Linked DNA regions of Stappia indica. The protein of the gene in region 1 interacts with the protein of each later gene in a pairwise test. Links are inferred from orthologs where the notes say so. Each region holds a gene or a part of one and is shown on either strand. Other genes may lie near its edges. The genes, in order: GH266_RS21220 and GH266_RS02535.

Region 1 (3,050 bases):
CGCCCCGGCTTCGCCCGCCTCTCCCTCGCCCGGCCGCTCTCCCTCGCCGGTCCCCTCCCTTGCCCCCTCCCTTGCCCCCTCTCTCGCTGTCGATCCGGCCCAGCTGCGGGCGGCCTTTGCCGCCGGGCTGGTGGAGCGGGGCGGCAAGGGCCGTCTCGTCCTGTCGCCGGCCGGCCGTGCCCGGCTCCGCCGCATTGCGTCGGGCGAAGAGGATTTCGCCGCCCAGCACCGGGAGACCGGCACCCGCCGCATCGCCATTGCCGGGGCGGCCGACGAGATCGTCACCGTCAACCATGCCGAGAGCCCGCTGGCCTGGTTGCGACGGCGGCGCGGCCGCAATGGCGAGCCGATCCTCGACGACGGCCAATTCGCTGCCGGCGAGCGGCTGCGCGCCGATCACACCCATGGCGCCATCGTTCCGGGGATGCGCGGCATGGCCTGGTCGGCGCTCGGCAGCGGCGCAGGACATGGCGGCGGGCGCGACCCGCGCGGCGGCCTTGTCGAGCTCACCGACACCACTTTGGCCGCGCGCGCGCGGCTGGAGCGGGCGATGCGGGATGTCGGGCCGGAGCTTGCCGGCGTGCTGATCGACGTGTGCTGCGAGCTCAAGGGGCTGGAACAGGTGGAGCGGGAGCGGCGCTGGCCGCCGCGCTCCGCCAAGGTGGTCCTGCTGCTCGGGCTGACGCGGCTCGCCCGCCACTACGGCTACGGCTGAGCGCGCGCCGGCGGCTTACCCTACCGCTCCGCTTGGCTTGCAACGTCTCCCTGCACCAGCCCCTCCGGCATCATCCTCAACACCAGAATGAGAGACCACCTCAACGATATGAGTTGATGACGAGAGGAGCGACCCCCACACACCCGCAACAGCTCTGGAAACCAATAGGCCCGGCGCGCGCTGCGCTTGGCCGGGGTGACGGCAGAGGGGATGAGTGGCCGTGCCATTCTCTTCGGCTGTCATCCCGGCCGCGCGTCAGCGCAGAGCCGGGACCCATTGGCACCCTCAGCGGGCGTGAGGCGGGGCGGCGTCGCCTCCCCCACCACTGTCATACCTGCGAAGGCAGGTATCCAGTATCCGCCGGGGCGGGTGGGTTTGCGAAAGCGCCCGTTCGGCAAGGGAAGCTCGCGGCAGTGCCGAGGCCTCGCCCGAACCGCTCGGGGTTACTGGGTCCCGGTCTTCGGCTGCGCCGAAACCGGGACGACAGGCCGAGCGTGGGGGCACATCGGCGTGTCCTCGCCACTCACGACCGCCCCCTCCCCGCGTCTTCCCGGGCAAGCGCAAGCGCGACCCGGGACCGGGGAGGCACGGTGCCCGCCTTTTTGCCTGAGCGCTGCTGCAACCGCCCTCGGCTCTCCGATCCCGGATCTGCAGGCTTCGCCTGCGTCCGGGAGGACGCAAAAAGTGACCGCGTCCGGAGGACGCAAAAGGAGAGGCTTCCGTCCGGGAGGACGAGGGAGGAGCTTGCGTGCCGGAGGACGAAGGGGGCCTGCCTCAGGCCTCGGCCAGCGCTGCGCGGGCGTCCGCGCGGATGCGCTCGACCATCGACTTCAGGCCGTTCGCCCGCTGCGCCGACAGGTGCTCCTTGAGGCCGATGCGCGAAAAGATCTCGTCGATATCGGTCTTGGCGATCTCCGCGGCGCTGCGCCCGGAATAGGTGGCGAGCACGATGGCGACCAGCCCCTTGACGATATGGGCGTCGCTGTCGCCCTGGAACACCAGGCGCGGCGCGCCGCCCTCGTCCTGCTCCACCGACTTCACCAGCCAGACCTGCGAGGCGCAGCCGCGCACCTTGTTGGCGTCGGTGCGTTCCTCTTCCGGGAACTCCGGCAGCATCCGCCCCAGCTCGATCACGTAGCGGTAGCGGTCGTCCCAGTCTTCGAGGAAGTCGAAGTTCTCAAGGATGTCGTCGAGCGGCGGGATCATGGGCAGCCATTGGTCTTTGGGCGGTCTTTGAACGGAACGCGGAGCGGGTCGGACTTTCGTGACCCGCTATATAGTCCGCCGGGCCGAAGATGGAAACCGGGGGGAGGCCGTCGGCTTTTCCGGAAAGGACAGACAGCAAAGAAAAAGCCCGCGGGCGAACAGGGCAGCAGTTCACCCGCGGGCGGCGGTAGGGTCCGCCTTCAGTTTGCGCAAAAACGTCAAGAGGCTTGCGGCAATCCCGGGCAGCGGGCGCGCCCGCCGGGCCGGGGATTGGCTGCCGGCGAAACGGATCGCCGGGAAAAAGCTTCGGATCAGACCGGACGGTCGGCGCCCTTGGGACGGGGCAGCGGGACCGGGCCGTGGCCGGGCGCCGGGATCGGCGCGACCTGGGCCGAACGCTGCCCGGCGGTTGCCTCGGCGGCAGCCGGTGTCGCCGGAGCACTCGGCGCCTCGGCGGTGGTCGCGGGTTCGCCCTTCGGCAGCGCCCAGACCGGCTCCAGGTCGGTCGCGGTCAGCGTGCCGGTCGCGCCGGTGGTCAGCTCGCCGTTCTCGTCCAGGTACTCGTAGATCATCCGCGCGCTGACCTTGGCCTTGGCGCTGATCTGCGAGATCGCCTGGCCGCCGGTTTCGCAGGTCTGCGGATTGCGTTCGCAGAAGCCCGAGAGGTCGCTGATCGTCGACTGGGCCGCGAAGAACGCGGTCACAGGGTTGATGCCGGCGCTCTCCTTGCCGTCCTCGCCGGTGTCTATCGGCAGGATCAGCAGCACGAGCGCGATCCAGAATGCGCATCTGAGAAGAAAGAACATGGGTGCCGCCCTTGGTTGTCATTTCTGCTTCGGGGCCGGTCGCCGACATGCGGTCGCCGGATCCGTTATGCCCGCAATGTAGCACGCATCCGCCAACGCCGGGTTGAGTCGCCGCTCTCAATTTTTCGCAATTTCGAGACGAGTTTTCGCAAAATTCGTCTCAAATTTTATCGAAATTCCAAGGCCCTTCCGCAGGCCCTTTGGCGCGCTGTTCCGCCCCTTCGCTCCACCGGGAAAACTTGAGGTTTCATGGTTCCTTAAGCCGTTCCTGTGACCATCGCGGCACAACAGGTCGAGCAAACGGCCACGCGCCGGAAAGACGA
Region 2 (3,293 bases), 4.1 Mb from region 1 along the record:
CTTGAGGCGAGCTGACATGAAAAACCCCGCCGGACGGTCGCGTCCGGCGGGGTTTTATTGTGTCCAAAGCTCTGATCGGCCGTTCAGCCCTGCGCCCCGAACGCCTCCGCGTCCGCTTCTTTCAGCGAGACGGACTCGCCGCAGCCGCAGGCCGAGACCTCGTTAGGATTGCGGAACACGAAGCCGGAGCGGAACTTCGTCACTTCGTGGTCCATCTCCGTGCCCAGCAGGAACAGCGCGGCCGACGGTTCGATGAAGATCTTGACGCCCTTGTCGTCGATCACGTCATCGCCCGGCTTTGCCTCCTCGACGAGGCTCATGTCGTATTCCATGCCGGCGCAGCCGCCCTTCTTGATCCCGACGCGCAGGCCGAGAACGGGCTTGGCCGAATTGCCGACGATCTCGCGCACGCGCTCGGCGGCGGCGTCCGTCAGCTTCAGGACCTGGAATCTGGAACCCATATCCGTTTCCCCGATTCTAGCGGTTGGCGGGCACGAAACGCGCCCGCGTTACCCTTGAATATAGGGCCGAGCGGCACTCAATACCAGTTGAGCGCCACCTTGGCCTCTTCCGACATGCGGTCGGGCGTCCACGGCGGATCAAACACCATCTGCACGTTGACGTCGCCGACCCCGGCGACCGCGCTGACGGCGTTTTCCACCCAGCCCGGCATCTCGCCGGCGACCGGACAGCCCGGCGCGGTCAGCGTCATGTCGATGGCGACCGAGCGGTCGTCTTCGATGTCGACCTTGTAGATCAGGCCGAGCTCATAGATATCGCAGGGAATTTCCGGGTCGTAGACGGTCTTCAGCGCCCCGACGATGTCGTCGGTCAGGCGCTTCAGCTCGTCCTCGGAAAAGGCGGAGCCGGTGGCCGAAATCTCGGCCTGGGCGTCCTCGTCCTGTGTCAGTTGGTCTTCGCTCATCTCGCCCTCATGCGAAAAAGTCGTGGGCCTTTTGCAGCGCCTCGACCAGCTTGTCGACCTCGTCGAACGTGTTGTAGAGGCCGAAGCTCGCCCGGCACGTCGAGGTCACACCGTATCGTGCCAGCAGCGGCTGTGCGCAATGGGTCCCGGCCCGCACGGCAACGCCCTCGCGGTCGATGATCATCGACACGTCGTGCGCATGCACCCCCTTCATCTCGAAGGCTACGATGGCACCCTTGTCCGGCGCCTCGCCGAAGATGCGGATCGAGTTGATCTGCTTCAGCCGCTGATGCGCGTAGTCGCGAAGCGCCGCCTCATGCGCGGCGATGCGATCGCGGCCGATCGTGTCCATGTAGTCGAGCGCGGCCGCAAGGCCGATGGCCTGGACGATCGGCGGCGTACCCGCCTCGAAGCGGTGCGGCGGGCTGTTGTAGCTTACCATGTCCTCGGTGACGTCGAGGATCATCTCGCCGCCGCCGTTGAACGGACGCATCCGCTCCAGGTGCTCCATCTTGCCCCACAGCACGCCGATGCCGGTCGGACCGTACACCTTGTGGCCGGTGAAGACGAAGAAGTCGCAGCCGAGGTCCTGCACGTCGACCGGCATGTGCACCGCCGACTGGCTGCCGTCGACCAGCACCGGAATGCCGCGCGCATGGGCGATGCGGCAGATGTCGCGGATCGGCACCACGGTGCCCAGCACGTTCGACATCTGGGTGATCGCCACCAGCTTCGTCCTGGGCGACAGGGCCGCCTCGAACGCCTCGATGTCGAAGGACCCGTCCTCCCGCACATAGACCCATTTCAGCACCGCGCCCTGTCGTTCCCGCAGGAAGTGCCAGGGCACGATGTTGGAATGGTGCTCCATGATCGACAGGACGATCTCGTCGCCCTCCCCGACGCGTTCCGCGCCGAAGGTCTGGGCGACCAGGTTGATCGCCTCGGTCGTCGAGCGGGTGAAGATCACCTCGTCCTGCGACGGCGCGTTGAGGAAGCGGCGCACGGTCTCGCGCGCCGCCTCGAAATTCTCGGTCGCCGTGTTCGACAGGTAGTGCAGCCCGCGATGGACATTAGCGTATTCGTGTGAATAGGCCTTGGTCACCGCGTCGATCACCGCCTGCGGCTTCTGGGCCGAGGCGCCGTTGTCGAGATAGACGAGCGGCTTGCCGTAGACCTCGCGCGACAGGATCGGGAAGTCGCGGCGCACCGCCATCACGTCATAGGGGGCGCTTGCAACGGCACCGGGATCGGTCATCGACGTCATCTGCGTTCTCCCGCTTCGCCGGGGCGCCTGCCCCGGCCTGTACGGTCCTGTCGGGACCTTGCGCCCCGGCAGGCTTTGATGCCGGGGTTTTACGCCCCCACAGCCTTTGATGCCGGGGCTTTTATGCCCCGGCGTCGAGCCACGCGCGGATGCGCTCCTCGAAGGCCTCGACGACGATCTCCTCGCCGATCTCCTCGACCGCTTCCGACAGGAAGGCGAGCACCAGCAGCGTGCGGGCCTCGGCCTCCGGAATGCCGCGCGAGCGCAGGTAGAACAGCAGGTCCTCGTCGATCTGGCCGCTCGTCGCGCCATGAGCGCACTGCACGTCGTCGGCGAAGATCTCCAGCTCCGGCTTCAGCGACATCTCCGCGTCGTCCGACAGCAGCAGCGACTGGGTCATCATCTGGCCGTCGGTCTTCTGCGCATGCGGGCGGACGATGATCTTGCCCTGGAAGATGCCCTTGGCGCCCTCGCCGACCACGGTCTTGAACAGCTCGCGGCTGTCGCACTGCGGCACGGCGTGATCCACCACCAGCGTCTGGTCGACATGCTGGCCGGCCCGCACCATGGTGATGCCGAGCAGGTCCGCGCGCGACCCCTCGCCCATGAAGGCAACGAAGGACTGGTGCCGGGCAAAGCCCGACCCGATGCCAGCGCCGATGAGCTTGACCTGGGTCTGCGCCCCGAGCGTCACGACGGCCGTGCCGATATGGGTGGTGCCGGCGGCTTCCATCTGCAGGCGGGCGACGGTCACCTCCGCCTCGTCGCCTGCGCGGATGTCGGTCAGCGTGTTGGAGAAGCTTCCCTCCGCCCCGCCGATGAAGGTCTCCAGCACGATCGCCTTGGCGCCCTTGGCGGCCGCCACGATCACCCGCTCGCTCGTGCTGGCGGCAGTCGCCGACAGCGCGTGGACGATCTCGACCGGCTTGTCCAGAGAGACGCCCTCGGGCAGCGACAGCACGATGCCGTCGGCGCAGAAGACGGCGTTGAGGCCCGTCGCCGCGTCGCCTGCGGCGATCTCCGGCAGCTGCATCAGGCTCTCGCCCTCTTCAGCCAGTGCCTCGGCGAGCGGACGCACGCTCGCGCCGGCCTCGGCCAGTGCTG

Evidence for each region.
Region 2: the proteins of GH266_RS21220 (region 1) and GH266_RS02535 interact in binary tests that used the Escherichia coli proteins (3 or more experiments, as listed by UniProt). The link is inferred for Stappia indica from one-to-one orthologs.

What each region holds. Positions count from the first base shown.
Region 1 is NZ_CP046908.1:4,620,202-4,623,251, reverse strand. Bases 206-2,941 are described here. They hold GH266_RS21220 (SufE family protein), read right to left. Parts: upstream 1,922-2,941; coding sequence 1,490-1,921; downstream 206-1,489. Other genes in these bases: GH266_RS21215 (DUF5330 domain-containing protein), read right to left, coding at 2,233-2,727; GH266_RS21225 (DUF6456 domain-containing protein), read left to right, coding at 206-715. Also shown: more of GH266_RS21225, read left to right, coding at 1-205. UniProt on the Escherichia coli protein: Participates in cysteine desulfuration mediated by SufS. Cysteine desulfuration mobilizes sulfur from L-cysteine to yield L-alanine and constitutes an essential step in sulfur metabolism for biosynthesis of a variety of sulfur-containing biomolecules.
Region 2 is NZ_CP046908.1:552,914-556,206, forward strand. The notes cover bases 57-3,035. They hold GH266_RS02535 (cysteine desulfurase), read right to left. Parts: upstream 2,181-3,035; coding sequence 933-2,180; downstream 57-932. Other genes in these bases: sufA (Fe-S cluster assembly scaffold SufA), read right to left, coding at 84-461; GH266_RS02530 (SUF system Fe-S cluster assembly protein), read right to left, coding at 539-925; sufD (Fe-S cluster assembly protein SufD), read right to left, coding at 2,311-3,035. In the rest of the region: GH266_RS02520 (aminotransferase class V-fold PLP-dependent enzyme), read left to right, coding at 1-5; more of sufD, read right to left, coding at 3,036-3,293. UniProt on the Escherichia coli protein: Cysteine desulfurases mobilize the sulfur from L-cysteine to yield L-alanine, an essential step in sulfur metabolism for biosynthesis of a variety of sulfur-containing biomolecules.